One region of the Terrabacter sp. RAF57 genome, then DNA from elsewhere that is predicted to be linked to it. Evidence: riboswitches for the same ligand, from Rfam matches in the RefSeq annotation. Region 1 holds a riboswitch; each other region holds the start of a gene.
The links. A riboswitch is a leader RNA that binds a small molecule or an ion and turns the genes downstream of it on or off. The one in region 1 is predicted to bind S-adenosylmethionine.
Positions count from the first base shown of each region.

Region 2: it holds a riboswitch for S-adenosylmethionine, as region 1 does, so the genes downstream of both, AB4Y83_RS06630 (putative leader peptide) here and AB4Y83_RS15760 (aminotransferase class V-fold PLP-dependent enzyme) in region 1, are expected to answer to the same signal.
Region 3: it holds a riboswitch for S-adenosylmethionine, as region 1 does, so the genes downstream of both, AB4Y83_RS08665 (bifunctional o-acetylhomoserine/o-acetylserine sulfhydrylase) here and AB4Y83_RS15760 (aminotransferase class V-fold PLP-dependent enzyme) in region 1, are expected to answer to the same signal.
Region 4: it holds a riboswitch for S-adenosylmethionine, as region 1 does, so the genes downstream of both, metX (homoserine O-acetyltransferase MetX) here and AB4Y83_RS15760 (aminotransferase class V-fold PLP-dependent enzyme) in region 1, are expected to answer to the same signal.

Region 1 covers NZ_JBFRDT010000013.1:146,829-154,585, reverse strand. Annotated here, with positions in the region: gene AB4Y83_RS15770 (ribonuclease J) at 1-1,146, shown strand, start outside; gene AB4Y83_RS15765 (endonuclease/exonuclease/phosphatase family protein) at 1,148-2,227, shown strand; gene AB4Y83_RS15760 (aminotransferase class V-fold PLP-dependent enzyme) at 2,306-3,703, opposite strand; SAM riboswitch class IV at 3,740-3,865, opposite strand; gene AB4Y83_RS15755 (DNA translocase FtsK 4TM domain-containing protein) at 4,067-7,006, shown strand; gene AB4Y83_RS15750 (response regulator transcription factor) at 7,057-7,734, opposite strand; gene AB4Y83_RS15745 (DUF4118 domain-containing protein) at 7,731-7,757, opposite strand, start outside.
Region 2 covers NZ_JBFRDT010000003.1:346,844-354,600, reverse strand. Annotated here, with positions in the region: gene AB4Y83_RS06645 (hypothetical protein) at 1-2,672, shown strand, start outside; gene AB4Y83_RS06640 (class I SAM-dependent methyltransferase) at 2,761-3,582, opposite strand; gene rpsA (30S ribosomal protein S1) at 3,755-5,266, shown strand; SAM riboswitch class IV at 5,551-5,663, shown strand; gene AB4Y83_RS06630 (putative leader peptide) at 5,697-5,780, shown strand; gene AB4Y83_RS06625 (amino acid ABC transporter permease) at 5,938-7,017, shown strand; gene AB4Y83_RS06620 (amino acid ABC transporter ATP-binding protein) at 7,014-7,757, shown strand, end outside.
Region 3 covers NZ_JBFRDT010000004.1:315,167-322,923, reverse strand. Annotated here, with positions in the region: gene AB4Y83_RS08670 (LD-carboxypeptidase) at 1-568, opposite strand, end outside; gene AB4Y83_RS08665 (bifunctional o-acetylhomoserine/o-acetylserine sulfhydrylase) at 622-1,938, opposite strand; SAM riboswitch class IV at 2,029-2,148, opposite strand; gene AB4Y83_RS08660 (HNH endonuclease signature motif containing protein) at 2,378-4,039, shown strand; gene AB4Y83_RS08655 (acyl-CoA dehydrogenase family protein) at 4,114-5,277, shown strand; gene AB4Y83_RS08650 (glycosyltransferase family 2 protein) at 5,346-6,326, shown strand; gene AB4Y83_RS08645 (CDP-glycerol glycerophosphotransferase family protein) at 6,389-7,609, shown strand.
Region 4 covers NZ_JBFRDT010000004.1:6,240-13,996, reverse strand. Annotated here, with positions in the region: gene AB4Y83_RS07260 (YkvA family protein) at 1-230, shown strand, start outside; gene AB4Y83_RS07255 (DUF4192 family protein) at 392-2,062, shown strand; SAM riboswitch class IV at 2,145-2,259, shown strand; gene metX (homoserine O-acetyltransferase MetX) at 2,275-3,534, shown strand; gene AB4Y83_RS07245 (universal stress protein) at 3,699-4,097, shown strand; gene AB4Y83_RS07240 (RNA polymerase sigma factor) at 4,417-6,048, shown strand; gene AB4Y83_RS07235 (transglutaminase family protein) at 6,155-7,757, opposite strand, start outside.

The DNA.
Region 1 (7,757 bases):
CTCGACGGCCGCCTCACCGACCTGCGTGCCTTCGCTCGGCTCGGCGAGGAGGGCGTCGACCTCTTCCTCACCGACTCGACGAACGCCGACGTCCCCGGCTTCACGACGCCCGAGCTCGAGATCGCTCCGGCCATCGACAAGGTCTTCCGCCACGCCCAGCGCCGCGTCATCGTCGCCTGCTTCAGCAGCCACGTGCACCGCGTGCAGCAGGTGCTCGACGCCGCGGAGAAGGCCGGCCGCAAGGTCGCCATGGTGGGGCGCTCGATGGTGCGCAACATGGGCATCGCCGCCGAGCTCGGCTACCTCCGGGTGCCCGACGGCATCCTCATCGACATCAAGAAGATCGACAGCCTGCGTGACGACGAGCTCGTCCTCATCTGCACCGGCTCCCAGGGTGAGCCGATGGCGGCCCTCTCGCGGATGGCGAACCGCGAGCACCGCATCGACGTCGGCCCCGGCGACACGGTGCTGCTCGCGAGCAGCCTCATCCCCGGCAACGAGAACGCCGTCTACCGCATCATCAACGGCCTCATGCGCCTCGGCGCCAACGTCGTGCACAAGGGCAATGCCAAGGTGCACGTCTCGGGCCACGCCAGCGCGGGCGAGCTGCTCTACTGCTACAACATCGTCAAGCCGCGCAACGTCCTTCCCGTGCACGGCGAGTGGCGGCACATGTATGCCAACGCCCAGCTCGCCATCGCCTCCGGCGTCCACGAGGACAACGTCGTGCTCGCCGAGGACGGCGTCGTCGTCGACCTCGTCAACGGGGTCGCCGAGGTGACCGGTGTCGTCGAGTGCGGCTACGTCTACGTCGACGGCAGCAGCGTGGGCGGCGCCGACGAGGCGCTGCTCAAGGACCGGCGGATCCTGCGCGACGAGGGTTTCATCACCTGCGTCGTCGTGCTCGACGCGGCCACCGGCAAGATCGCGAGCGGCCCGGAGATCACGGCCCGCGGGTTCGTCGAGGACGACGAGATCTTCCAGCAGGTCATCCCGAAGGTCGAGCGGGCCATCGAGGAGGCCGTCGCCAAGGGTGTCCGCGACGACCAGCAGCTCCAGCAGGTCATCCGGCGCGCGGTCGGCTCGTGGGTCGGTGGCAAGATCCGCCGCCGGCCGATGATCATCCCGGTCGTGCTGCAGGCCTGACGTGACGGTGCAGGAGGCCGCCCGGGGGCACCTCGACAGCGACGACGGCCACGGCGGTCCCTCCGGTCCTCCGGGGGAGCCCGCCGAGTCGTCGACGTGGGAGCCTGCCGGACGTCGTCCCCGCGGGCGCTGGGTCGACGTCGTCATCGGCGTCGTCCTGCTCGGGCTCGTCGCCGTCGGGGCGCTGCGCTGGTACGACTCGACGGCATACGTCGTCGTCGTGCTCCAGACGGCAGGGCCCTTCGTCGTCATCGGCCTGGGCCTGCTCGCCGTGGCGACGCTCGTGCTGCGGCGGTGGTGGATGCTCGTCCCCGTCGTCGTCGCGCTCGTCGTGGCGGCGACGGTCGCCGCGCCGGCCTTCCGAGCCACCTCCTCGCCGAAGGCCGACCGAGACCTCACGGTCATGTCGGCCAACGTCTGGATCGGGGCGGCCAACGCCGGCCAGCTCATGGATGCCGTGCGCTTCCACTCCGTCGACGTCCTCGTGCTCACCGAGGCGACACCCGCGATCCTGCGGCGACTCGACGCCGAAGGGGCAGCCGACTACTTCAGCCAGCGGGAGGGCGTCGCCCGGGCCAGCACCTACACGGGGACGATGGTCCTGTCGCGCTACCCGCTCTCGGTGCGCAGCCTCGGCACCGACCCAGCGCTCGAGGGCACCCGGAGCGTCCAGCCCGAGGTCGACGTGACCGTGCCCAACGGCACGGTGCGTCTCAAGGTCGCCCATCCCACGGCGCCCTTGCGCGGTGACACCGTCGAGTGGCGCGCGGGCCTGCGGGCGCTCCAGTCGTGGAAGCAGCGTCTCGACGGCGACGAGCTCCTCGTCATGGCCGGCGACTTCAACGCCGGCTTCGGCCACCCCGGCTTCCGCGACCTCGCCGCGGGCCTCGACGACGCGCAGCGCATCGACGGGCAGGGCTGGGTGCGCACCTGGCCCTTCGCGGGCAACCGGCTTCCGGCCTTCGTCCAGCTCGACCACCTGCTGAGCCGCGGCCTCACGGTCGTCGAGGCCGGGCAGGTGGCTCTCAACCGGGCCGACCACGCCGCGGTCTGGGCGAGCTACGCCCTGCCGGCGCGCTGACCCGACCCTGAGCGTTCGAGCGCACCGACCGCGCCGGCGCACCGGCGCACGGACCTGCTCAGCGGCGTACGCCCGCGCTCACCAGGGTCGCTCGACCTCGACGTCGCGCGGGTCGGTGCCCTCGAGCGCCCATCCGGTCTCGGTGAGCGTCCACTCCGCGTCGGTGCCGTGCTCGACGAGCCCCGCGACGGCCGCGACGAGACGCTCGACGCCCTCGAGCGTGCTGCCGAGGCCGATGCTGGCGCGGACCGCGGTGGCGGAACGCTCGCCCCACGGGTCCTCGAGGAGCTCGTCGACGAGCAGGTGGGCGCAGAACTTGCCGTCCCGCACGCCGATGCCGTGCTCGACGGAGAGGACCTGCGAGACGAGCGAGGAGTCCCAGCCGTCGATGGTGAAGGCGACGACGCCGACCCGGTCGCTGTCGTCACCGAAGATCGAGAGGACCTCGACGCCCGCGACGTCGTCGAGTCCGGCGCGGAGCCGCTCGAGGAGGCGGGTCTCGTGCTCCTCGATGGCCTCGCGGTGCCGGCGGATCGTCGAGCAGGCCGCGGCGAGGGCGATGGCGCCGATGACGTTGGGGCTGCCGCCCTCGTGGCGCGCCGGCCCGGTCGCCCACGTGGTGCCGTCCTCGGTCACCGAGCGCGTCGCGCCGCCACCGAGCAGGTAGGGGTTGCCGGCGTCGAGCCAGTCGGAGCGCCCGGCGAGGACGCCCGCGCCGTAGGGGGCGTACGTCTTGTGCCCCGAGAACGCGACGTAGTCGGCGTCCCACGCGGCGAGGTCGATGGTGCGGTGCGCCGAGAGCTGGGCCGCATCGACGGCGATCCGGGCGCCGTGCTCGTGCGCCAGGGTGGCGAAGCGCTCGACCGGCCAGACCTCTCCCGTCACGTTCGAGGCGGCCGCGACGACGACGAGGCGGTGGCGCGACGGGTGGTCGGTCAGCGCCTCCTCGAGCAGGGCGTGCGCGTCCTCGACGGTCTGCGGGACGGGGAGGCGCACGGTGCGGAAGCGGCCCCAGGGCAGCAGGGTCGAGTGGTGCTCGGTGCCGAAGACGAAGACCGTCGTGCGGCTCGGCAGCGCCTTGCTCAGCAGGGCCCACGAGTCGGTCGTCGTCCGGGTGAAGATGACGGAGTCGCCCTCACGCGCGCCGACGAAGGCGGCGACCTCGGCGCGGGCCTGCTCGTACCACGCGCTCGTCAGCCGCGAGGCGAACCCGGCGCCGCGGTGCACGGACGAGTAGGTCTCGAGCGCGCGGTCGACCGCGGCCTGGACCGTCTCGAGCGCCGGCGTCGAGGCCGCGTGGTCGAGGTTGGCGTATGCCGTGTCGCCGTGGAGCGTGGGCACGCGCAGTCCCGCGCCGACGACGGTGGGCAGCGTGCGCGCCTCGGGCACGACGTGCAGGGCGCGGGTGCGCACGACGGGTGCGGGGGAGCCGCCACAGAGGGAGGCCGCTGGGTGCGTCGAGGGAAGGACCGACATGGGAGTGCTCCTGGGTCATGGGACCCACCCGGTGCAGGTCCGCGCTTGCCGACCTCGATCACACGTTCAGACCGAGGATGGCCTGGTCGTCACCCGGAGCACCCCACCGCGGAGGAGGGTTGCTGGCCAGCGAGCCGGGGCTTGTCACTGGCACTCATGACCTGCGCACGACGATAAAGGGGTCGGTCGCCGGCTGTCCACCGCCCGGTCCCCGGGTGTCGCGATCTGAGACGCCGACCCCGCCGGGGCCCTCGCGGGACGACGGCGGGCGCGGCCACGGCATACGGCGGCCGCGTCCGACTGGTCAGCCCTGTTGCGCGTGTGACGCGTGAGTTCAGCGGTGCGTTGACGTACGGTGCGAGCATGGCGTCACGTCCGTCCACCAACCAGCGCTCGAGCTCCGCCGCGGCCACCCGTGCCAAGGGGTCCGCGGGCAGCGCCTCGTCACGCCCTCCCGCAGCCCGGGGCGGCCGGCCCGCGCAGCGCAAGCCAGCGGCCCGCAAGCCCGCCGCCAAGACCGCGTCCAAGGCGCGGGGCGGAGGCCTCCCCTTCCCGCTCGGCGCGATGCGCAACACGTGGATGGGCGTCTCGCACATGGCCGGGGGAGCGGTGCGCCGCGTCGGCCACAGCGCCGCCGACCTCGAGCCGGAGCACCGCCGCGACGGTATCGGCTTCGCGCTCATCGCGCTCGCCGTCGTCGTCGCCGCCCGTGAGTGGTGGGGCGTCTCCGGCACCTTCGGCCAGGTGGTGCACGCCGTCTTCGCCGGCACCTTCGGCCGCGTCGCCTACGCCGTCCCGCTCGTGCTGCTCGCCCTCGGCCTGCGCATGCTGCGCGCCCCCCAGGACGACGCCGCGACCAACCGCGTCGTCGTCGGCACCATCGCCCTGACCTTCGCCGCGTGCGGTCTGTCGCACCTTGCCGACGGCATCCCCAACCCGCCCGACGGCGCCGACGGCATGCGTGCCGCCGGCGGCATCCTCGGCTTCCTCGCCTCGAGCCCGCTCGCGGCGGCCGTCTCGACCTACGGGGCGCTCGTCCTGCTCGTCCTGCTCGGTCTCTTCGGCCTGCTCGTCATCACGGCGACGCCGGTCAACATGATCCCGACCCGCCTGCGCCAGCTGCGCGCCCTGGTCATCGACCGCGACCACGTCGACGAGCAGCCCGACGAGGCTCTCGACGCCCCTGCCGCAGCGGTGAAGCGCGCACGCCGCAAGGCCGTCGACCTCGCCGACCGCGACGGCGACGAGGCGTTCCGCCAGGCCGCGCAGAAGGCCCTCGAGGACGAGGCGACCACGCAGCTGCGACCGGGCGAGAAGCGCCCGACCCCTCCCGGTCTGCTCGCCCCGCGTCCCGGCGGCGAGAAGGGGGTCGAGAAGGTCATCGACGCCACCGACCCCAAGACGCTCGGGGCGCCCGACACGAGCAAGGTCGGACCCAAGGCCGAGCTCATCCCGCCGCCCATGTCCGACCTGCCGGCTCGCGTCGAGCAGCTCAGTCTCGGCGGCGACATCACCTACCAGCTGCCCGACCACGCGATGCTGACGCCGGGGCCGCCGCACAAGACGCGCAGCGAGACCAACGACCGCGTCGTCGAGTCGCTGACCAACGTCTTCGACCAGTTCGACATCGACGCTGCCGTCACAGGGTTCACCCGCGGCCCGACGGTCACGCGCTACGAGGTCGAGCTCGGCTCGGGCACCAAGGTCGAGCGCGTCACCGCCCTCTCCAAGAACATCGCGTATGCCGTCGCCTCGGCTGACGTGCGCATCCTCAGCCCCATCCCGGGCAAGTCCGCGATCGGCATCGAGATCCCGAACCTCGACCGCGAGAACGTGTCCCTCGGCGACGTGCTGCGCAGCAACACGGCCCGCACCAACGAGCACCCGATGGTCATGGGTGTCGGCAAGGACGTCGAGGGCGCCTACGTCATCGCCAACCTCGCGAAGATGCCGCACCTGCTCGTCGCGGGCGCCACCGGCTCGGGCAAGTCGAGCTTCGTCAACTCGATGATCACCTCGATCCTCATGCGCTCGACGCCCGAGGAGGTCCGGATGATCCTCGTCGACCCGAAGCGCGTCGAGCTGACGGCCTACGAAGGCATCCCGCACCTCATCACGCCGATCATCACCAACCCCAAGAAGGCCGCCGAGGCCCTCGCGTGGGTCGTCAAGGAGATGGACCAGCGCTACGACGACCTCGCGGCGTTCGGCTTCAAGCACGTCGACGACTTCAACAAGGCGGTCCGCGCCGGCAAGGTCAAGCCGCTGCCCGGCTCGGAGCGCCAGATCACGACCTACCCCTACCTCCTCGTCGTTGTCGACGAGCTCGCCGACCTCATGATGGTCGCCCCGCGCGACGTCGAGGAGTCGGTCGTGCGCATCACCCAGCTCGCCCGTGCCGCCGGCATCCACCTCGTCCTCGCGACGCAGCGTCCGTCGGTCGACGTCGTCACGGGCCTCATCAAGGCCAACGTCCCCTCGCGCATGGCGTTCGCGACGTCCTCGCTCGCGGACTCCCGCGTCGTGCTCGACCAGCCCGGCGCCGAGAAGCTCATCGGCCAGGGTGACGCGCTCTTCCTGCCGATGGGCGCGAGCAAGCCGATGCGTGTCCAGGGCGCGTGGGTCAACGAGTCCGAGATCCACGAGGTCGTCAAGTTCGTCACGACCCAGCTCAAGCCCAACTACGTCGAGAACGTCACCGTCGCGGCGCCCAAGAAGCAGATCGACGACGACATCGGCGACGACCTCGACGTGCTGCTCCAGGCCACCGAGCTCGTCGTCACGACTCAGTTCGGCTCGACGTCGATGCTCCAGCGCAAGCTGCGCGTCGGCTTCGCCAAGGCCGGACGGCTCATGGACCTGCTCGAGTCGCGCGGCGTCGTCGGCCCGAGCGAGGGCTCCAAGGCCCGCGACGTGCTCGTGCGCCCGGACGACCTCGAGCAGACGCTCGCGCTGCTGCGCGGCGAGGACGTGCCGCACCCCAACGAGCCCGTCGACGACGACTTCGCCGACATCGTCGAGCCCGCCGAGCCGTACGCCGCCCCGCCCGTCGACGTGGAGCCCCCGGACGTGTCGGCCGGCTACGCCGAGGAGCCCGACGATGAGGTCGCGCCGCAGCGCACGGCCTCGCTCGTCGCCGAGCGCGGTGAGCAGCGTGCCCACGAGGACGAGACGACCGCGGTCCCGACGGCGCGGTGGACGCCCGGCGACATGACGCGCACGGTCGACGAGGGCGACGAGGGCGACGAGGAGTCCGAGGATGCCTGGAACCTCACCGACCGCGGCGGTAGAGAGCGCTACTGACCCCCGAGGGCCCGACACCCTGAGGCCGAGAGCCCCGACCCCACCGCGGTTCAGGGGTTGAAGCGGTAGCCGAGACCGGGTTCGGTGACGAGGTGGCGCGGGTTCGCCGGGTCGGGCTCGAGCTTGCGGCGCAGCTGGTTGGCGTAGACGCGCAGGTAGTTCGACTCGCGCCCGTACGAAGGGCCCCAGACGGCTCTGAGCAGGTCCTGCTGCTGGACGAGGTGACCGGGCTCGCGGCACAGCGCCTCGAGCACCCGCCACTCGGTCGGCGTGAGACGGACGTCCTCGCCCTCGACGGTCGCCCTCCGCTCGGCGAAGTCGAGGACGAAGTGGTCGGTCGCGACCGGCCCGAGGTGCCGGCCGAGGTCGCCGCCGCGGCGCACGGCCGCGCGCACCCGAGCGAGCAGCTCCTCGACACCGAAGGGCTTCGTGACGTAGTCGTCCGCGCCGAGGTCGAGCGCCTCGATCTTGTCGTCGGACTCGTGACGTGCCGACAGGACGATGACCGGGACGACCGACGCGGCGCGGATGCGGCGCAGCACCTCGGTGCCGTCGAGGTCGGGCAGTCCGAGGTCGAGGATGACGACGTCGGGTGCGTCCTCGAGCACCGACTGGACCGCGGTGCGACCGTCGGCGGCCGTGACGACCTCGTTGCCGTGGGCCCGCAGCGCGATCGTCAGGGTGCGCTGCAGCCGCGGGTCGTCGTCGACGACGAGCACTCGGGTCACGCGTCCTCCTTCGTCTCGGCAGG
Region 2 (7,757 bases), on a different contig from region 1:
CCACCATCGTCGCCGGCCTGGCGACCATGCCCACCCTGCTGCTGCTGGCAGCGTCGCCGGCGGCTGCCGCCGGGGACGGCTCGGTCCAGGTCTCCAACACCGAGACGGTGCAGGCCTACCTCGACGCGACGGGCAAGGTGGACGTCGCCCGCGTCTACGAGCAGGTGGCCATGAAGGGCCGCGGCACCGTCGACCTGCAGAACCCCATCGAGACCCAGGGCCTGCGCAACCTCGACGGCTTCAGCGGGTTCGACGTCAAGGACGGCGTCATGGTCGGCAGCTACGACGTCGACGGCGAGCAGCAGCTGCGGACCGTCAGCGACTTCACGAGGAAGCTGCCCCTAGAGGTCCAGGCGATGTACACCCTGGACGGGCAGCCGGTCCAGCCCGGTGACCTCCTCGGCCGCAGCGGCCGTCTCGAGGTGCGCTACACGGTCAAGAACGTCACGGGCTCCTCCCAGGTCGTCACCTTCGACGACGGGACGGGCAAGCAGGCGTCGGCCACGGAGGACGTCGTCATCCCCATGGTGGGCTCGCTCACCACGACGCTGCCGGGCACCTTCACGAACGTCAGCTCGAAGGAGGCCAACCTCGCCGGTGACGGCCGTGGCGGCACGAAGCTCACGTTCACGATGACCTTGTTCGGACCCATCGGGACCCCGACCGCGACGTTCGGCTACGCCGCCGACATCGTCGACGGGACGCTGCCCAAGGCCTCCGTCTCGGCCCTACCGGTCAGCCCTCTCGACAGCCCGTCCTTCAAGGGAGGCGCCGAGAGCTACAAGGGCGGTGCGGCCACGGGTGCCACCCTGACCGCCGGTGCCACCGAGATCGACGCGAACCTCCTCAAGCTGCGCGACGGCGCGGGCACGCTCCTCGCGGGGCTGATCCAGCTGCGCGATGGTGCCAAGAAGCTCGACGCGGGGATGGGCGCACAGGCGCTGCCCGGCTCGCGCGAGCTCGCCACAGGCGCGGGCCAGCTCAAGGACGGCACGTCCAAGCTGCGCTCGGGAGCGGGCGACGCGAAGGCAGGCTCGGCCAAGCTGGCCGACGGGGCGACCCAGGTCGCGGACGGCAACCAGCAGCTTGACGCGGGCGCGCAGAAGCTGAGCGGTGGCGCCTCCCAGGTGGACGACGGAGCCGGTCAGGTTGCCGGTGGTCTGCACCTCGTCGGCGAGAACGCGCCGGCCCTGCTGGATGGCCTCGCGCAGGTGGCCGACGGTCTCGACCAGGTCGATGCCGGCCTCACCCAGCTCTACGACGGCGTCGGCGGGCTGCCGGACCAGGCGAAGCCGCTGCACGCGGGCATCGCGAAGCTGCGCGCCGGGCTGGGTGACAAGGGCCGGACCGGAACCCTCATCGACGGTGTCGACCAGATCCGCGGTGGCTTGGCCGAGGCCACCAAGGACGGCGGGAGCCTCGACCAGCTCAAGGGCGGGGTCGACCAGTCCAAGGGTGGGGTCGACCAGTCCAAGGGTGGGGTCGACCAGTCCAAGGGCGGGGTCGACCAGGTCCGAGCCGGCCTCCAGGACGCCCTGAAGCCGGGCGGCGGCATCGACCAGCTGGACGGTGGAGTGGCGATTGCCAAGACCACCGACTGTGGCGCGGTGTGCAAGGAGATCCTCGGCCAGGTGCAGGCAGGAATCGGAGACCTTCGGACGAAGACGACGGCCGCGTCCGGCGGGCTCGGCTCGGTATCGGACGGTCTGGGTCAGGTCTCCGGTGGCCTCGGTCAGGTGTCGACGGGCCTCGGCCAGGTGTCGGGTGGTCTGGGTCTGCTCAAGGGCAAGCTGAGCGACGCGGCCCTCGGTCTCGCGAAGGTCGAGTGCGGCCTGAGCAGCACGACGCTCAAGGGGATCTGTGACCCCAAGGTGCCCGGCCTGCTCGAGGGCGTCGACCTCGTCGACGCCGGCGTGTCGACGCTCGTCGACGGGGTGGTCACCAAGATCCAGGGCGGCATCGGCAGCCCGACCGACACGGCCAAGAACAAGACGCTGCGTGGGGGTGTCAACGACCTCCAGTACGGCGTGGACCTCCTCGGTCTCGGTGGCCTCGACCTGCTCGATGCCATCGACCAGCTCACGGTCGGGGCCGACCAGGTGCACGGGGGCACGTCCCAGGTGGCCCAGGGTGCGAAGGACCTCGGCGCGGGCGCCTCGAAGCTCGCCGACGGATCGAGCCAGGTCGCCACGGGTGCGGGCCAGCTCGATGCCGGCGTCGGCAAGCTCGCGGACGGCGCGGGGCAGCTCGACGACGGTGCGGGCAAGCTCAGCGACGGTGCCGGCCAGCTCTCCGACGGTCTCGCCGACGCGGCGGACGGAACTAGCCAGCTCGCGGCCGGTCTGACCGACGCGGCGGCCGGTGCGCCCCAGCTCAAGGACGGCGCGCAGCGTCTCTCCGACGAGGGCACGAAGAAGCTCGTCGCTGCCGGCAAGGCCACGGCCGCCGACTACGGCGAGAAGTACGCCCTCATCGAGGTCGGTGCCCAGCGCGCCAAGGCCGAGGGGATGGCCTACGGCGCGCCCACAGGCGCCATGGGCGCCACGGCGTACTCGTATGAGCTCGCCGGTGTCGACGGGCAGGGCTCGGCGAACCTGGGTCGGGCCGCTGGCGCGGCCGCTGTGTTCGGTCTCGCCGGTGGCCCGGTTCTGCTGCGCCGCCGCTTCCTCTGACGGCACAGTGTGACAGCGGCGGCCACGGATCCCTCGGGTCCGTGGCCGTCGTCGTGCGTCGCGGCGCCGTCGTCGCGGGCCGAAGCCGTCAGGCAGGCTTGCGGCAGATGAAGATCGCCGTGCCGGGGATGACGCGTCCGCGCAGGGGAGACCATCCGCCCCACGGCTCCTCGTGGCCCTCCGGCCACTCGGGCTCGACGAGGTCGACGAGGACGAGCCCGGCGGCCGTGACCTCCCGCACCCGGTCGCCCACCGTGCGGTGGTGCTCGACGTAGGTCGCGTGGCCCTCGTCGTCCTGCTCGACGTAGGGCGTGCGGTCGAAGTAGGAGTGGCGCGCCGTCAGCCCGGCCGGCCCCGGGTCGTCGGGGAAGGCCCACCGCACCGGGTGGGTCGTCGAGAAGACGAAGCGCCCACCGGGGTGCAGCACGCGGGCGGCCTCCGCCATGACGACGTCGGAGTCCGCGACGAAGGGCACGACGCCGTATGCCGTGAAGACGGTGTCGAAGGACGCGTCGGCGAAGGGGAGGGCGCGTCCGTCGCACTGGGCGAACGGCACGCGGGTGACCGCGTCGGGGCTGTCGCCGAGCGCCGCGTTGACGGCCACGCCGGTCGCGACCATGCCGGCCGACAGGTCGGTGGCCACGACGGTCGCGCCGTGGGCCGCGAGCCAGCGGGAGCACTGCCCCGAGCCGGCGCCGATCTCGAGCACGACCTGGCCGGCCGGGTCGCCGAGCAGCCGCGCCTCCTCCTCGCGCAACCGCTCCGGCCCCCAGACGAAGTCCGTGTCGCCGAGGAACGACCCGTGCTCGACGTAGTACGACGCCGCCTCGCCGTCCCACCACGTGCGGTTCGCGGCGGCCGTCTCGTCCGGGGGAGCGGGACGACGGGTGGCCTCGGTGGGTGTGCTCACGGCATACGTGCTCTCTTTTGACCGGCTGGTGACAGCGCGGATAGGATTGCCGAGCACATCCGTGTGCGCACGATCAATGTTGCACCTGTCCACAAGGCATCGAGGCGCAGGCCGTCAGGCCCACCGCCCCGAGGTCCCCAATCTAACTGTCCACAATCGGAGTTCCTACTACATGACTGCCAACACGGTCGAGAAGACCGCGCCTGAGATCGCCATCAACGACATCGGCTCTCAGGAAGACATCCTTGCGGCGATCGACGCCACCATCAAGGACTTCAACGACGGCGACATCGTCGAGGGTCGCATCGTCAAGGTCGACCGGGACGAGGTCCTGCTCGACATCGGCTACAAGACCGAGGGCGTCATCCCCTCGCGCGAGCTGTCCATCAAGCACGACGTCGACCCGGGCGAGATCGTCAAGGTCGGTGACGAGGTCGAGGCCCTCGTCCTCCAGAAGGAGGACAAGGAAGGCCGTCTGATCCTGTCCAAGAAGCGTGCGCAGTACGAGCGCGCCTGGGGCACGATCGAGAAGGTCAAGGAGGAGGACGGCGTCGTCACCGGCACCGTCATCGAGGTCGTCAAGGGTGGTCTCATCCTCGACATCGGCCTCCGCGGCTTCCTGCCCGCCTCGCTCGTCGAGATGCGTCGTGTCCGCGACCTCCAGCCGTACGTCGGCAAGGAGATCGAGGCCAAGATCATCGAGCTCGACAAGAACCGCAACAACGTGGTCCTGTCGCGCCGTGCCTGGCTCGAGCAGACGCAGTCCGAGGTGCGCACGACGTTCCTCAAGGAGCTCCAGAAGGGCCAGGTCCGTTCGGGCGTCGTGTCCTCCATCGTCAACTTCGGTGCGTTCGTGGACCTCGGCGGCGTCGACGGTCTCGTCCACGTCTCGGAGCTGTCGTGGAAGCACATCGACCACCCGTCCGAGGTCGTCGAGGTCGGCACCGAGGTCACCGTCGAGGTGCTCGACGTCGACATGGACCGTGAGCGTGTCTCCCTGTCGCTGAAGGCGACGCAGGAGGACCCGTGGCAGCACTTCGCTCGCACGCACGCCATCGGCCAGGTCGTCCCCGGCAAGGTCACCAAGCTCGTCCCCTTCGGTGCGTTCGTGCGCGTCGAGGACGGCATCGAGGGCCTCGTCCACATCTCCGAGCTGGCCGAGCGCCACGTGGAGCTGCCGGAGCAGGTCGTCAACGTCGGCGACGAGATCTTCGTCAAGGTCATCGACATCGACCTCGAGCGTCGCCGCATCTCGCTGTCGCTCAAGCAGGCCAACGACCAGGCCGTCGCGGCGTCGGAGTTCGACCCGACCCTCTACGGCATGGCCGCCGAGTACGACGAGCAGGGCAACTACAAGTACCCCGAGGGCTTCGACCCGGAGACGAACGAGTGGCTCGAGGGCTTCGACGCCCAGCGCGAGAAGTGGGAGCGTCAGTACGCCGACGCCCACGCTCGCTGGGAGTCCCACAAGGCCCAGGTCGACGCCGCGACGAAGGCCGACGCCGAGGCTGCGGCCAACGCCGGCTCCGCGACGTCGTACTCGTCCGCGACCGGTGACGTCGCCGAGGCCGGCGACGCCGACCGCGGCGAGCGCGCCCCGCGCAACGCCCCGGCCCCGGTCGAGGGCACGCTGGCTTCGGACGAGGCGCTCGCTGCGCTTCGCGAGAAGCTGACGGGCAACTGACGCCAGTCACTGCTCGGAGCGACACGCTCTGAAAGAGCCCCGGACCCCTGTGGTCCGGGGCTCTTTCGCGTCCTGCGTCTCAGGATGCAAGAAGGCTCAGGACTCATTTCCGACTGAATCACTAGGAATTCCGAGTTGCGTAGGAGCGTCGTTGCCCGCGGATTGCCTTGCGGCACAGACAAACCGGCGTTGCTGCGCGTGGTGGAAGAGCCTGTCGCACTGAGGAGAAAGCACGCATTTCGACGATTGACGGGCTGCCCAGCGCCTTCGTAGTGTCGTCGACAGGTCAAGAGTTCCAGCGTCAAGCCCCGGCTCGCTGGACAGCAACCCTCCACCGCGGCGGGGTGCTCCGGGTGAGGACCAGGCCGTCGCCAGCAGGCGACGGCAAGCGCGGACTCGAAGTGGTCGGGTCCAGGACCGAGGAGCCGACATGGCGCGCACGACGAGCACCCACCTCGTGCTCCGCCGCCACGTCGACCTGCTCCGCGTGTCCAGCGCGCTCTGTCGTCCCTGACGACGTCCTGGCCGCCGAGACCTCGGCCGGCCGGTCGGCGCCCGGCCCAGCGGTGACCCCGTGGGGCTCGGACGCCAGCACGCACCCCCGCGGCCGCCGCCGCGCCCTGCCACCCGTCCGGTGACGGGTGCCCGAGCCATCCCTCCAGGAGCCTCACGTGCCATCCCTCTCCACGGTCCGGCGCTCAGCGCCGCCGACCACCACGTCGTCATCGTCGTCCTCGCCGCCTTCGCCGGCCGAGCCCACGGCGGGAGCGTCGACGTCCGCCCTCTCGGCCGCCCCGGCGCCGGCAACCCACTCGGTCCCGCCGTCCGGAGGCGGGCCGGTCCTCACCGTCGTCCCGCGGCGCAACCCGTGGACATGGGTCGGCGTCGCCGGCGTCGGACTGCTCGTGGCGATGTTCGTCAACGGCCTCGTCACCAACCCCGGCTGGGACTGGGCGACCTTCGGTCGCTACTTCGCCACCGAAACCGTCATTCGGGCTCTCGGCACGACGATCCAGCTCACCGTCCTCGGGACCGTGGCCGGCTTCGCCCTGGGGCTCGTCCTCGCGGCCATGCGACTGTCGTCCAACGCGTTCCTGCGGACCGTCGCGTGGGCCTACATCTGGGCGTTCCGGTCGATCCCGCTCATCGTCCAGCTGCTCTTCTGGTTCAACATCGCCTACCTCTACCAGACGATCAGCGTCGGGCTGCCGTTCGGGCCGTCCTTCGGCAGCGTCGAGACCAACGACCTCTTCGGGGCCCTGGGCGCCGCGGTGCTCGGGCTCGCCCTGCACCAGGCGGCCTACGCGGCCGAGATCATCCGCGGCGGCATCCTCTCCGTCGACGAGGGGCAACGCGAGGCGGCCTCGGCGCTCGGCATCCCGCGGCGCCGCCAGTTCGCGAGGATCGTCCTGCCGCAGGCGATGCGCTCGATCCTGCCCAACGCCGCCAACGAGGTGATCAGCCTCTTCAAGGGCACCTCGATCGTCTCCGTGCTCGCGATCCCGGAGCTCTTCTACCAGGTGCAGGTGATCTACGGCCGCAACTCCCGCGTCGTGCCGCTGCTCCTCGTGGCGACGGTCTGGTACATCATCCTCACGACGCTCCTGTCGATCGGGCAGTACTACGTCGAGCGGCACTTCGCCCGTGGCAGTGCCCGGTCGCTGCCCCCCACACCGCTCCAGCGGCTCCGGGCCCGGTGGGCCGGCATCGCGACCCAGGCAGCGCGTCGTCCCGAGGAGGTCGCCCGATGACCGCCGCCGTCGACCTCCGCGGTGTGACGAAGTCGTTCGGGGCCCACCGGGTGCTCGACGACGTCGACCTCGAGCTGGCGGAGGGCACCGTCACGGTCGTCCTGGGACCGTCGGGGTCGGGCAAGTCCACGCTGCTGCGCACCATCAACCACCTGGAGAAGATCGACCGGGGTCAGGTGCGGGTCAACGGGACGCTCATCGGCTACCGGCAGGTGGGTAACCGTCTCCACGAGCTGCCCGAGCGCGACATCCTGCGCCAGCGCAGCCGCATCGGCTTCGTCTTCCAGCAGTTCAACCTCTTCCCGCACCTCACCGTCCTCGAGAACGTCGTCGAGGCGCCGGTGTCGGCGCAGCGCCGCAAGCGCTCCGAGGTCGAGGTCGAGGCCAGGACGCTGCTGGAGCGAGTCGGGCTGGCGGACAAGGCGGCTGCCTACCCGCGCCAGCTCTCCGGTGGTCAGCAGCAGCGGGTCGCCATCGCCCGAGCCCTCGCGCTGCAGCCCGACGTCATCCTCTTCGACGAGCCGACGTCGGCTCTCGACCCCGAGCTCGTCGGCGAGGTCCTCGCCGTCATCAAGGAGCTCGCCCGCGACGGGACCACCCTCGTCGTCGTCACGCACGAGGTCGGCTTCGCCCGCGAGGTCGCCGACACCGTCGTCTTCCTCGACGGCGGCAGGGTCGTCGAGCAGGGACCGCCCGAGCAGGTCATCGACCACCCTGCCCACGAACGCACGCGAGCCTTC
Region 3 (7,757 bases), on a different contig from region 1:
GGGTCATCTCGGAGACCGTCGGGTTGCCGGCGTAGTCGTCCCAGCCGCCGGTGCGGTGCCGCCCGGGGGAGTGCTGGCGCAGCTCGTCACCCACGGCGGCGGAGGCGACGTCGACCCAGTGGAGTATGCCGTCCGGCACGGCGAACGGGGTGTCCATGAGGTTCTGCCCGTGGATCGTCGCGATGCCGGTGGTCAGGGTGAGCGGGGTCAGCCACGTCGACGTGTCGGAGAAGCCGACGCACCAGGTCGGCTCGGCCGCCGAGACCGCATCGAGGTCGAGCAGGTCGAGCAGGTCGATGCCCGTCTCGCCGCCCCACGGCGGCACGACCGCCCGGGTGCTCGGGTCGAGCAGCATCGACATGAGCTCGTCGGCGCGCGCCCTGCGCGGCCCGCTCACGTGGGTGGGCGCGTGGTTGAGCTCGCCCACGACGACCTCGAAGCCGCGGTCACGGAGGCACTGGACGGCATACGCGAACCGCCCCCAGAGGGCGTCGGAGACGCCGGAGCTCGGCGAGGTCACGCCGATCCGGTCGCCGGGGCGCAGCGGGGCGGGGTAGCGGATCGGCATGGCTGCCATCGTGCCAGCCACGCCGATCCGCTTCAGCCCGGTGTCGGGCGATGTCAGGCCTTGGCGGCCGTGAAGCCCTGCTCGAGGTCCGCGACGATGTCGTCGATGTGCTCGATGCCCACCGAGAGGCGCACGAGCCCGGGCGTCACGCCGGCGGCGAGGCGGTCCTCGTCGGGACCCTGCGAGTGCGTCGTGGAGGCGGGGTGGATGACGAGCGAGCGCACGTCGCCGATGTTGGCGACGTGGCTGTGGAGAGTCAGCGCCTCGACGAACTTCTTGCCGGCCTCGAGCCCGCCCTCGATCTCGAACGAGAGCACGGCCCCCGCGCCGCGCGGCGTGTACTTCTCGGCGAGGGCGTGGAACGGGCTGTCGGGCAAGGACGCCCACACGACCTTCTCAACCTGGTCGTGGCCCTGGAGGTAGGCGGCGACCCGGTGCGCGTTCTCGAGGTGACGCTCGATGCGCAGCGACAGCGTCTCGATGCCCTGGGCGATGAGGAACGCGTTGAAGGGCGAGGCGGCTGGACCGAGGTCTCGCAGCAGCTGCACCCGCGCCTTGAGGATGAACGCGAGGTTGGCGCCGAGGGGGCTGCCCACGCCGAGGTCACGGGCGAACACGAGCCCGTGGTAGCTCTCCTCGGGCGTGTTGTAGTTGGGGAACTTCTCGGGGTCCGCGCCGAAGTCGAAGTTGCCCGAGTCGACGATGACACCCGCGATCGAGGTCCCGTGGCCGCCGAGGTACTTCGTCGCCGAGTGCACGACGATGTCGGCGCCCCATTCGATCGGGCGGATGAGGTAGGGCGTCGCGACGGTGTTGTCGACGACGAGCGGGACGCCGTGCTCGTGCGCGAGGGCCGCGACGGCCTCGATGTCGAGGATCTCGCTCTTGGGGTTGGCGATGGTCTCGCCGAAGAGGAGCTTCGTGTTGGGCCGGATCGCCGCCCGCCACGAGTCGATCGACGTCGGGTCCTCGACGAAGCCGACCTCGATGCCGAACTTCGGCAGCGTGTGCTTGAAGAGGTTGAAGGTGCCGCCGTAGAGGCTGGGGGAGACGACGACGTGGTCTCCGGCCTCGGCGATGTTGAGCACGGCGAGCGTCTCGGCGGCCTGGCCCGAGGCCACGAGGAGGGCGCCGACGCCCCCCTCGAGTGCCGCGATCCGCTGCTCGACGACGTCGGTCGTCGGGTTCATCAGACGGGTGTAGATGTTGCCGAACTCCTTGAGCCCGAAGAGGTTCGCGGCGTGGTCGGTGTCGTTGAAGACGTAGCTCGTCGTCTGGTAGATCGGCAGCGCGCGGGCTCCCGTGGCACTGTCGGGGGCCTGGCCGGCGTGGATCTGCTTGGTCTCGAAGGACCAGTTGGGCTCGGTCATCGGTCGTCCTGCTCTTCCTGGGTCGTGTCGCTGACCGGGTCCCGTGTCACCGGGCCCCCGTGCACCGACGGGTCGGTGCGGGAGAGAGGCTCTCCGCGCTTGCCCGAGCGCCGGGTGGCGTCGACGGGCCAGGTCTTCACCCGGGGCACCCCACCGCGGTTGGAGGGTTGCCGGCCAGCGAGCCGGGGCTTGTCGCTGGCGCTCATGACCTACCGGCGAGTGTACGTATGCGTGTCCGCCAGGTGGGAGGGCGTGTCCTCATCGTGGACGGGCACTTTCCGACGCACGCTCCCGACCGGCCCAGGGCGGGGTCGAACCGGACGGGATGGCTTGCAGGGCAGACGAGTTCGTTGTCCACAGGGGGTGCCCTAACTCTTGAAAGTCGCTCGAACACCTGTTCTGCTTGATGCATCGAAGGATCACCGAGAGGAGGCTCACCGTGCCGTACACGCCGTCACCGGTGGAGTCCTCCGGTGTGCCGGCGGGTGGGCGCTGGACGACTCTGCGGGTCGCGTGGACGGGCGATCGTGGCCGGCTGTCCCGGTCGCTGGGACCGGTGCTGGAGCGCTGGCGCGCGGATGCCGCACTCACCTGCGTTCCCGGTGCTGCGGTGGCCTGCGGGACGGGGCGCGCCGGTGATGCTGCCCGGGTGGTGGCCGGTGAGCGTGCGGCTGCAGCGGTGGCGTTGGAGGGGTTGGCGCGGGCCGGGGAGCGGGTGCTGGCCGAGATCGAGGCGCTCGAGGTCGCCAAGGCGCGCCTCGAGGCCGACCTGCTCGCCGCGTACGGCGCGCTGGCCGGCATCGAGGCCCAACAGGTCGACGCCCTCCCGGCCGGGGCCGCCGCCCGGGTGTCCGCGCGGGTCTCGCCCGAGCGGGTCGTCACCGAGGAGATCGCCCTCGCGACCGGGGTCGGCGCCGGGGAGGTCGCCCGCCGGCTGGCGCTGGCCACCGCACCCCGCCGGCACCGGGTCGTCCTCGGTGCGCTGCGCGCCGGTCGGTTGTCGCTGCACCGGGCGCTGCAGGTCGTCTCCGACACCGCCCAGCTCCCGGACGCGGACGTCACGTCGGTCGCGCAGGCGGTGCTCGCCCCGTCCCGGGACGGGCAGCCCGTCCCGCAACGGACCTTCACCGCCCGCCTGCGACGCGCGGTCGCGTCGGTCGATGCCCGCGGCGCCCAGGAACGGCACGCGCACGCCAGGGCCCGGCGCGGGGTGTTCGGCCGGCTCACCGACGACGGGATGGGCTGGCTCACCGTGACCACCGACGCCGCGAGCGTCGCTGCCGTCATGGACCGCCTCGACACCACCGCCCGGGGGCTGCGCGGCGCGGGCGATGCCCGCAGCCTCGACCAGCTCCGCGCCGACCTCGCCACCGACGCCCTGCTGCACCGACCGGGCCACCCCGGGGCAGCACTCCCTGCCGCGCCCGGACCCGCCGTCGACGTGGCGCCCCGGGAGGCGTCCGGAACCGCGTCCGGAACCGCGTCCAGCACGGCATCCGGAGCCATGCCCGGGACCATCTCGGGTGAGGCGGCGGCGCTGGCGTGGATCGTCGTCCCGTTCGAGGTCGCCACCGGCGAGGCCGACACCGCCTGCGAGCTCCCCGGCCACGGCTGGGTCACCGCCACCCACGCCCGCGAGATCATCACCCGCCCCGGATCCGTCTGGGCCACCCTGCCCGTCGACCTGCCCACCGGCCACGCCCTGTCCAGCCCGACCCACAGCTACCGCCCGACGCGCGCCATGGTCGAGCACGTCCAGGCCGTCGACGGAGTCTGCCGCGGACCCGACTGCCACGTCCCGGCCACCCGCTGCGACCTCGACCACGAGACCCCCTGGCCCACCGGACCCACCAGCGTCGGCAACCTCCACGCCAAACACCGCCTCCACCACAACCTCAAGACCGACGGCATCTGGACCTCCACCCCGACCCCCCACGACGGCCTCACCTGGACCACCCTCACCGGCCGCACCTACACCACCCACCCCAAGAACTGGCGCGCCGGCATCGCCCCGCTGGATCCACCGGATCCACCGGACCCACCGGATCCGAAGAGCCGGCCGAGCATGCTCGGGACGGACGGCGACCCACCACCGTTCTGATGCTGTCGACGGCGCCGTGGCGTGAATCACTAGGACGTCCTACTAAACCGAACTCGCGAGTAGGATGACGATTCGTGAGCACGAATGCCGACTTCGACCTGTTCCGGACCAGCGAGGACCACGAGGCCCTGAGGGAGGCCGTCCGCGCGGTCGCCGAGGACAAGATCGCCCCGTACGCCGCCGTCGTCGACGAGGAGGCGCGCTATCCCCAGGAGGCGCACGACGCCCTCGTCGCCTCCGACTTCTTCGCTCCGCACGTGCCCGAGGAGTACGACGGCGTCGGTGCCGACGCCCTCGCGACGTGCATCGTCATCGAGGAGGTCGCCCGGGTCGACGCCTCCGCGTCCCTCATCCCGGCCGTCAACAAGCTGGGCTCGCTCCCGCTCATCCTCGCCGCCAACGACGACGTCAAGGCCCGTTACCTGCCGCCCCTCGCCAAGGGCGAGACGACCTTCTCCTACGGTCTGTCCGAGCGCGAGGCCGGCTCCGACACCGCGTCGATGAAGTGCCGGGCCCGCCAGGACGGCGACGGCTGGGTGCTGAGCGGCCAGAAGTCGTGGATCACGAACGCCGGTGTGTCGGAGTACTACACGGTGCTTGCCGTCACCGACCCCGACGGACCTCGCGGCGGCAACGTCACGGCCTTCGTCGTCGAGAAGTCCGACCCGGGCTTCACCTTCGGCGCGAAGGAGCGCAAGCTCGGCATCAAGGGCAGCCCCACGCGCGAGCTGATCTTCGACAACGTCCGGATCCCCGGCGACCGCGTCGTCGGTGAGGTCGGCGACGGCCTCAAGATCGCCCTGCGCACGCTCGACCACACGCGCGTCACCATCGGCGCCCAGGCCGTCGGCATCGCCCAGGGCGCCCTCGACCAGGCGGTGGCCTACATCAAGGACCGCAAGCAGTTCGGCACGCGCATCGCCGACTTCCAGGGCATCCAGTTCATGCTTGCCGACATGGCGATGGAGCTCGAGGCCGCCCGCCAGATGGTCTACGTCGCGGCCGCCAAGTCCGAGCGCGGCGACAAGGACCTCACCTTCTTCGGTGCGGCCGCCAAGTGCTACGCCTCGGACGTCGCGATGAAGATCACGACCGACGCCGTGCAGCTGCTCGGCGGGGCGGGCTACACGAGCGACTTCCCGCTCGAGCGGATGATGCGTGACGCGAAGATCACCCAGATCTACGAGGGCACCAACCAGGTCCAGCGCCTGGTCATGGCCCGTCACGTCCTCAAGTAGGCTGGGCGCCGCTCGCGCGGGGAGGCCGGGCCATCGCGCCATGACACCCGACGACGAGAAGGACGCCTGTGGACCTGACTCCTGACCCCCAGCCCTCGGTCAGCGTCATCATGCCGATCCTCAACGAGGCGAGGCACCTTCGCGACGCCGTCGCGATGATCCTCGCGCAGGACTACTCCGGACCGCTCGAGATCGTCCTCGCGCTCGGGCCCTCGACGGACCGCACCGACGAGGTCGCCGCCGACCTCGCGGCCGCGGATGCCCGCGTGCACGTCGTGGCCAACCCGAGTGGGCGCACGCCCGACGGGCTCAACGCCGCCATCGGCGCCAGCACCGGCGCGGTCATCGTCCGCGTCGACGGTCACGCGGAGATCCCCGACGACTACATCAGCGTCGCGGTTGCCGAGCTGCTGCGGGTCGGCGCCGACAACGTGGGCGGGATCATGGACGCCCAGGGCACGTCGGCCTTCGAGCGCGCGGTGGCCGCCGCGATGCGCAGTCCGCTCGGCGTCGGGAGCGCCCGCTTCCACACCGGCGGCGAGCCCGGCGATGCCGACACCGTCTACCTCGGTGTCTTCCGTCGCGCGGCGCTCGAGCGAGTGGGCGGCTACGACCCGCACTTCGCCCGCGCGCAGGACTGGGAGATGAACCACCGCATCCGCGAGACGGGCGGCAAGGTGTGGTTCACGCCCGACCTCAAGGTCACCTACCGCCCCCGCGCATCCGTCCAGGCCCTCGCCAAGCAGTACTTCCACTACGGACGGTGGCGCCGGGTCGTCGCGAGGCACCACGAGGGGACCATCAACCCGCGCTACCTCGCACCGCCGACGATGGTCGGCGTCACGACGGTGGCCACGATCGCCGGTTTCGTGTGGCCGCCCGCCTGGATCGTCCCGGCGGCGTACGCCGCGGGCGTGACGGCCGGCGGACTCGCCATCAGCAGGGGCGAGTCGGCGGCGACCCGGGCCGCGACGCCCGTCGTCCTCGCGACGATGCACTGGTCGTGGGGCATAGGGTTCCTGACGAGCCCGAGCAGCCTCAAGCGCTGATCCGCGGGCGACCCCGCCCGACCTCTCCTCACACGACACCTCATCGGAAAGGGACGTCGATCGTGCTCGACAACGCGAAGCTGCTGGTTCAGCTGGGCCAGCAGGCCGTCCGCCGCCAGATGGCCAAGCGCAAGCTCTCCGCGCGGATGGAGCGCTCGGGCCTCGAGCGCGGCACCGACGCCCCGTTCCGCTGCGCCGTCTACTTCTCCGACGAACCGGTCAACCTCTACCAGATCCGGCAGTGGTACGCCCCCCTCCAGGAGCTGGCCAGGACGCAGCCCGTCGTCGTCATCTCGCGCATGCCCGAGACGACGAGCCTGCTCCTCGACGAGTGCCCGCTCCCGGTCCTGCACGGACCTCGTGTCACCGACATCGAGGCGTTCATGGCGGCCCACGAGATCGGTCTCGTCCTCTACGTCAACCAGAACGTCCGCAACTTCCAGATGTTGCGCTTCGCCGAGCCGGCCCACGTGTTCGTGAGCCACGGCGAGAGCGACAAGTCCTACATGGCCTCCAACCAGCTCAAGGCCTACGACCGGGTCTTCATCGCGGGACCGGCCGCCGCCGAGCGCCTCAGCGGTGCACTCGTCGAGTTCGACGTCGCCACGCGAGCGGTCGAGATCGGTCGGCCGCAGGCGGACGTCACCTACGAGGCGCCGCAGCTGCCCGACGACGGGCGCACCATGATCCTCTACGCCCCCACCTGGGAGGGCGACCGCCAGAGCATGGCCTACGGCTCCATCGCGACCCACGGCGCGGCGCTGCTGACCAGCCTGCTCGCCGACCGCCGGTTCCGGATCGTCTACCGACCGCACCCGCGCTCGGGGACGTTCGACCCGGCATACGGCACGGCGTCGACGCACCTGGCCCGCCTCGTCGCGGAGGCCAACCACGCCGACCCCGCGGCCGGACACCTCGTCGACACGGAGACGGCGTTCGGCTGGCACCTGGCCCGGCTCGACGCGTGCATCACCGACATCTCGGCCGTGGCCCTCGACTGGCTCGCCACCGGCAAGCCGCTCGTGCTGACGCGTCCCGCGAACCCGCGCGCCGACGTCGAGCCGACCCGGCTCAACACGAGCGTGCCGATGGTCGAGGTCGACCGCGCCCGCGAGATCATCGGCATCCTCGACGACGCGATGTCGGCGTCCGATGACTCCCGGGCCGGGGTCGTGCGGCACTACTTCGGCGACACGAGCCCCGGCGCAGCGACGCAGCGGTTCGTGCGCGCCTCGACCGATCTCATCGAGGCACGGCTCACCCGGATGGTGCGCCAGACCTAGACCGACCCGAGAGTGCCCCGGCACGGACCCGTAGCGGCCGTGGACGCGGCACATGGCGAGCACCCCTAGACTTCGGCGAGGATCGGGTGGGGGACCGCCCAGCCCGGCCCTGGATGCAGAGGCCTCGAGACAGCACGAAGGAGAAGGT
Region 4 (7,757 bases), on a different contig from region 1:
CGACCGAGGCGTGGGCCGGAGGTGCCGAGGACGGACTGCGCCGCGACCGTGACAGCACCGGGGCTGCTGCACCCCGCCGCATCGTCAGCCGCGTCACGCGTGTCAGGGGCAGGTCCGCCAGCGGTGACCCCGGGCGGGGTCGGGACGACCGGGCGCGACTTCCGGAAGGGACACGCCAGGCTGCGACCGACTACGTCCTCGAGTCGGTGCGCAAGCGCCTCGAGCGCTGAGCCCAGCCCACTCGGCGACACGGCGTACTGCTGCGGCGTGCTGCGTGACGTGAACCCTGCCGCTGGGTCCGCGATCCACACCCCCTGACACGAAAGGCCCTCGGTCCACAGGAGCCGATCGGGGTCTGCCGGTCAACGGTGCGTGCCGCGAGGCTCGGGACATGCCGAAGATCTCACTGTCCGGGCCGGCCGAGCTGCTGACCATCATCCCCTTCCACCTGGGCTTCCAGCCGGAGCGCAGCGTCGTCGTGGTGTGCTTCCACGGCAAGCGGCTCGGGCTCGTCGCGCGGCTCGATCTCGTCGACGAGACCCTGGCCGCCGAGGCCGCCGCCCAGACGGTGCCGACCCTGCTCCAGGGTTCCCCGTCGTCGGTGGCCCTCGTGGGTTTCGAGCAGGTGCGCGACGAATCGCTGGCCCTGCTCGAGGCGCTCGCCACGGGCGTCGAGGACCACAGGGTCGTCGTCCGGGAGCGACTCGCGGTCCTCGAGGGGCGCTGGCGCTCGGTCGGGTGCGACTGCTGCCCCTCGGAGGGCTGGCTCCTCCCGGAGCAGGCGGACGTGCCGGCCGTGGCGAGCTACGTGGCGCTCGGGCACTCCGTCCTGGCGGACCGAGAGGGGCTGGCGAGGCTCGTCGAGCCGCTCGCCCCCACGGAGCCCCGGCACGACCTCGCTGCCGCCGCGATCGACGACTGGCAGCGCCGCTATGTCGCAGCCGGTGGCTCCCTCAGCAGGACGCCGGCCCGGGCGAGCCGGACGGACCGGAAGCCCGACCGGGGTCGGCGCCGTCGACCGGCGGGACGGGGGCGCCGACCCGGCGCGGCGCTCKGGGTCCTCGACGGCGGCGACCCGACGGCCCGCCAGTTCCTCGTCCACGACTCCCTCGTGGCCTGGGGAGGGGTGCTGCACGGCGAGATCGAGGGGTACGGCGTCGAGCACTGGCTCCCGTCCCTCGTCGGTCCGCTGCGTGACCCGCGCTTCCATGACGCCCTGCTGGCCTGGCTCTGCCCCGGGATGGCCTCGGCCGACTTCCTGTCCGACGACCTCGCAGCCCTCCTCGGGGTGCTGCTCGGTCCTGACCTCCGGCTCGCCCCGGCCGCGGGCGATCACGAGACGGCCGCCGTCCCGACACCCGACGGCGCCGAGCCCGGTCGCTCCCCGGGATCGCGCGCGGACCCGGGCGACCCCGACACTTCGGAGGGGTCGGGGACGGCCGTGCAGGAGCGCCTCGAGGAGGGCGACTCCGATGCGCTCCGAGCGCTGTTGCAGCTGCTGGCTGCGGGGCCGCCGTCGTCGGACCGGCACGACGACGACACCGACGACGAGGACACCGACGAAGACGACCACGAAGACGACCACGAGGACGACCACGAGGACGACTACGAGGACGATGGCGAGCTGCCGCGCGACGTCTTCGAGGCACGACGGGTGCTGGACGAGCTGGACGCCGTGGGGACCCTGGCGGCGCTCGAGGCGTCGGTTGACCGGGACGCACCGCGCTCGCGCGACCTTCGGGCCGGCCTCGCCGCAGCGCCCGACGCGCCTCCCGAGTCGTGGCTCGGAGACGGCAACGACCCGAGCGGCTGGGAGGAGTGGGACGAGGCTGCGACGCCACGACTCGTCCTGTCCCGCCTCGAGCAGGTCTGCCGACTGACGCCGGCGGATCATGCGGTTCCCGTCCTGTCGCTCTTCGCCTCGATGGCGTGGTGGTGCGGCGACGGTGCGCGGGCCGGGGTCGCGGTCGACCGTGCGCTCGAGCTGGAGCCCGATGACGGGCTGGGGCGGCTGTTGCGACACGCCCTCGACGTCGGACTCCGGCCCCGGGAGTGCGCCTGAGCGTCTCCGGCGGCGGCGCCGTCCGTCCATGTCGTGGAACGGCGCGCGGCCTCTCCGTGAGGCCTCGCGTATGGTTGGAGCAGGTCATGAGTACCAGCGACAAGCCCCGGCTCGCTGGTCGGCAACCCTCCTTCGCGGTGGGGTGCCCCGGGTGAAGACCTGGCCGCCCCGTCCCCGGGTGCGTGCAAGCGCGAGGACCGAGGAGTACCCCGATGACCGTCACCCACCGGACGCAGAGCACCCGCCGCCGCGCGCGGCCCGGGACCGCTGGCACCGGCCAGACCGGCGACTCGGCGACGAGGGACCGTGCGGCGACGAGCCACGTCGACCCGACGGCACCGGAGCCCCGCCGGCCCGACGGCGCCTGGCGTGACGGCGACCCGGTCGGCCGGCGGCAGTTCGCCCACGTCGGTGACATCGAGCTCGAGCGCGGGGGAGTGCTGCCCGACGTTCGCATCGCCTACGAGACGTGGGGCCGGCTCAACGAGGCCGGCGACAACGTCATCCTCGTCGAGCACGCACTGACCGGCGACAGCCACGTCATCGGTGAGGCCGGCGACGGACACGCCTCGCCCGGCTGGTGGAACGCCCTCATCGGGCCCGACGGACCCGTTGACCCCGAGCGGTGGTTCGTCATCGCGTCCAACGTCCTCGGCGGGTGCCAGGGCAGCACCGGCCCCGCGAGCCCTGCGCCCGACGGTCGTCCCTGGGGCAGCCGTTTCCCCTACGTCACGGTCCGCGACCAGGTCGCCGTCGAGCGACGCCTCCTCGACGGGCTCGGCATCCGCCGCCTGGCGGCCGTCGTCGGCGGCTCGATGGGCGGGATGCGTGCGGTGGAGTGGGCCGCGACGCACCCCGACGACGTCGACCGCTGCATCGTGCTCGCGTCGACGGCGTACGCGACCGCCGACCAGATCGCCTGGTGCCAGCCGCAGCTGTTGGCGATCCGCAACGACCCCGACTTCGCGGGCGGCGACTACTACGAGGGCCACACGCGTCCCGACACCGGCCTGGGCCTGGCCCGCCGCATCGCCCACATCACGTACCGCACCGAGACCGAGCTCGGCACCCGCTTCGGGCGCGAGCCCCAGCTCGGCGAGGACCCGTTGCGCGCCGGCGACCGCGGTCGCTTCGCCGTCGAGTCCTACCTCGACCACCACGCGGGCAAGCTGGCCCGGCGCTTCGACGCCAACTCCTACGTCGTGCTGACCGAGGCGATGAACTCGCACGACGTCGGGCGCGACCGCGGGGGGCTCGAGGCCGCCCTCGAGCGCGTCCGCGCCGAGTGCACCATCGTCTCGGTCGACACCGACCGCCTCTACCCGCCCCGGCTCTCCGACGAGCTGCACGCCGCCCTGCCGGGGTCCCGTCGCGCACACATCACCTCGGAGTTCGGGCACGACGGCTTCCTCATCGAGGAGGACCAGGTGGGTCGCATCGTCCGAGACGCGCTCGAACGGCCGCGCGACTGAACCCTTCTGCGCGCCGGGCCGGTTCGCCGACAGCCGGCGCTGTGGCACGCTCGTCGTCCGCGTCGCCGACGCCGCGGTGAGACTTCGCCCGGGACGCGCCGGACGCCTCGTAATCGGGTACGGTGCGAGCACTGGTTGTTTCCGTCCCAAGGAGGTCCGGGAAAGTGGCCATCGTCGTTGGTTATGTCGCCACCAAGGAAGGTCGCGCGGCGCTCAAGCGAGCCGCCGAGGAGTGCGTCCTGCGTGGAGCGAAGCTCGTCGTCATCAGCTCCCACCGGGGCGGCAAGGACTTCGACGCGAACGAGGCCAGCCAGTTCGAGAGCGAGCTCGCCCGGGTGCAGACGCTCCTCGAGGAGAAGGGCCTGGAGCACGAGGTGCGCCAGCTCGTCCGGGGCAACGACCCCGCCGAGGACCTCATCTCCGTCGCCGAGGAGGAGAAGGCCGACTTCATCGTCATCGGCCTGCGTCGCCGCAGCCCGGTCGGCAAGCTGATCCTCGGGTCCAACGCGCAGCGCATCCTGCTCGACGCGAGCTGCCCGGTGCTCGCGGTCAAGGGCGACTGAGCCCCTCTCCGGCACGTCGTCCGGCCCGGTTCGTGCGGGCCGGACGCCCGTTCGCGGCACGCGGGTTGGACGCGCGTTCGCTCGGAGGGCGTACGCCGTTTTATAATGTCCGAGTACCGGATCGCACGAGGCGCACCGAGAGCTCGAAACAGGGATCGACTCCGACAGGCCAAGCTCTTCCGGCACCAACCCCCATTCTCGTTCGTTGTGATGGTGCATGCCCGGATTCGGGTCGACCATCCGACGAGACCTGCGACGAAAGGCGACTGCATCCGTGCCTAAGGCAACAACCGCTGGAGCTCCCAAAACCCTGCCGAAGGTGTTCCAGCACGAGGCGATCATGCAGCTCCTGGTCAAGGGCAGCAGCAGCGGCACCATCACCGGGACGGAGATCGCGCGCGCCCAGGTCGATGCAGGACTCGACCTCAAGCAGATGAAGCCGGTCCTCACGACCCTCGAGGCCCACGACATCGAGATCGTCGTCGACGCGCCGCACTCCAGCACGACGAAGAAGACCCGTACAGGGACCAAGGGAGGCACTGTGGCCACCGCACGCAGCACCACCGCCGCGGCGACGAAGTCCGCGACGCGGACGACGACCGCGACGACGAAGACCGCCGCCAAGAAGACGACGGCCAAGGCGGCGCCGACCCGTGCCGCCGCAACCACCGACGACGAGGCGGCCACCGCCCCCAAGGCGGCTGCGGCCCGCACGGCCAAGAAGGCTGCCACGAACGCCGGTGTCGCCAAGGCGGCCGCGAAGCCCGCTGCCAAGAAGACCGCCACCCGCAAGACCGCCGCGAAGAAGGCCACGACGTCGGCCGACGGCACCGTCGTCGCCGGTGACGACGCCGAGCCCGAGGATGCGCCGGTCGGTGAGCTGGAGGAGGTCGTCGTCGAGCCCGTCGACGTGGACGACGACGCCGATGACGAGGCCACCCCCGCAGCCGCCGCCAAGACCGAGGAGACCGAGGAGTCCGGCTTCGTCATCCGTGATGACGACGAGGACGACGCACCGGCCCAGCAGGTCGTCACCGCCGGCGCCACGGCCGACCCGGTCAAGGACTACCTCAAGCAGATCGGCAAGGTCGCCCTCCTCAACGCCGAGCAGGAGGTCGAGCTCGCGAAGCGCATCGAGGCCGGACTGTTCGCCGAGGAGAAGCTCAACTCCGGCGACAAGATCGACATGAAGCTCAAGCGTGAGCTGTGGTGGATCGCCCAGGACGGGAAGAAGGCCAAGAACCACCTGCTCGAGGCCAACCTGCGACTCGTCGTCTCGCTCGCCAAGCGCTACACCGGCCGCGGCATGCTCTTCCTCGACCTCATCCAGGAGGGCAACCTCGGCCTCATCCGTGCGGTCGAGAAGTTCGACTACACCAAGGGCTACAAGTTCTCGACCTACGCGACGTGGTGGATCCGCCAGGCGATCACCCGCGCCATGGCCGACCAGGCGCGCACCATCCGCATCCCGGTGCACATGGTCGAGGTCATCAACAAGCTCGCCCGCGTGCAGCGTCAGATGCTCCAGGACCTGGGCCGCGAGCCCACCCCGGAGGAGCTCGCCAAGGAGCTCGACATGACGCCCGAGAAGGTCGTCGAGGTCCAGAAGTACGGCCGCGAGCCCATCTCCCTGCACACACCCCTGGGTGAGGACGGCGACAGCGAGTTCGGTGACCTCATCGAGGACTCCGAGGCCGTCGTCCCGGCCGATGCGGTCAGCTTCACGCTCCTGCAGGAGCAGCTGCACTCGGTGCTCGACACGCTGTCCGAGCGGGAGGCCGGCGTCGTCTCGATGCGCTTCGGCCTGACCGACGGCCAGCCGAAGACGCTCGACGAGATCGGCAAGGTCTACGGCGTCACGCGCGAGCGCATCCGCCAGATCGAGTCCAAGACGATGAGCAAGCTGCGTCACCCGAGCCGCAGCCAGGTGCTGCGCGACTACCTCGACTGAGGACCGCCGCGCCGGGCCGCCCGGACACCGAAGGAGCCCACGACACGTCGTCGTGGGCTCCTTCGCGTCTGCGGTGTCTCGTTGTCTGCGTGTGCCGGGTCTGGGCTCAGCGGCGCCGGGGGAGCAGGCGGTCCGGGAGGGAGCGCCAGAACGACACACCAGCCTCGGGCCAGAAGAAGGACCGTGCCCGGGTCTGCCAGGCCCGGGTGCGGCCGACCTGACGCCGGATCGACCGGATGTCGTGGTGCAGCCGGAAGGCCTCCTGCGGTGTCGTGCGCTCGGGCCGGTCGTAGCGGGACTTCTCGAGGGTCGCCGTGACCCGTCGCATGGCGGTGGCGTTCTCCTCGTCGAGGTGCCCGTCGGTGACGTAGCGTTCGCGCAGCTGGCGCAGGGTGACGCCCTCGGGCGCACTGAGCCCCAGGTCGCCGAAGTGCGAGGTGAGGTCGTCCCACTCGGCCTCGATGAGGTCCTGCTGGGTCACGGCGGCTCGTCGGCGACGCAGCCGGAGCAGCCAGGCCGTGATCGGCATCGCGAACGCCGCGAGCAGGCCGAGCACCAGCGCGAGGGCGAGCACGACGTTGCGCACGGTGAAGACGTGCCCGACGGAGTCGAGGAACGTCTCCTCCTTCTGCACGGGGGCCGCCGTTGCCGGGGTGGTCGAGCTGGTGGCCGAGGCCGTGCCGCTCGCGGTGTTCGTCTCGCTGACCTCGCGCCCACCACCCGTCGGGCCGGAGCCTGCGCCGAGGACGGCGTACGGTGGCGGCGAGCCGGCACGGGCACCCGGGGTCGGCTCGAAACGCAGCCAGCCGTAGCCCTGGAAGTAGAGCTCGGGCCACGCGTGGGCGTCGCTCGCGCGGACGATGTAGCGCTCGCCCGAGAGCTGGCCCGGGAGGAAGCCGATCGCCATGCGGGCCGGGATCCCCTGGGCCCGGGCGAGCATGATCATGGCCGTCGCGAACTGCACGCAGTAGCCGCGTCGGGTCTGGTAGAAGTTCTGGATCGGTTCGAGCAGGCGCCCTTGGCTGTCGCGGAGCTGCTCGCCGAGGTCGAGGGAGTAGGTGTAGCGGCTCGGGTCGCGCAGGTGGTCCTGGATCGCGATCGCCTTGTCGAGCGGGTTGTCCGCGCCGCGGGTGACCTGGTCGGACCACTGCTGGATCAGGTCACGCGAGCGGTCCGGGATGGTGAGGTCGTCGTCGGTGATGTCCGGCGAGTCCGGGGCTCCCGACTGGCGCAGCTCCGGCGGTGAGGGCGCGAGGTCGGCATACGTCACCCGGTAGCTGCTCACCGCACGGTCGACGCGGACGTCGCGCGTGATGGGGTCGATCCTCCACGGCGTGCCCTCCATCGCGACCGCGACGACGGGGTAGGGCGCCGCGATGCGGGGCGCGGCGAGGGTGTTGTCCGTCACGGTGATGACGTAGTCGCGTCGTTTGTCCGGTGGCGGCAGGGGAGACGGGTTGTCGGGACGATCGCCGGTGGTGCCGGCGACGCTCCACTGCCCGCGGGAGTAGTACGAGGTCGCGAGCACCCGCAGGGGAGACCGCGTGAAGGCCGTCGTCGTGTAGGTCAGGACGGGCGACTGGTCCTGGTTGTTGAGGCTGCGCGAGAGGTCGAGCGTGTCGTTGAACCCGACGGAGCCCTCGCCGGCGCCGCCGCCCGACCGGCCGAGCCCCTCGGTGAGGTAGCGCGGTGGGAAGTGCGGGATGACG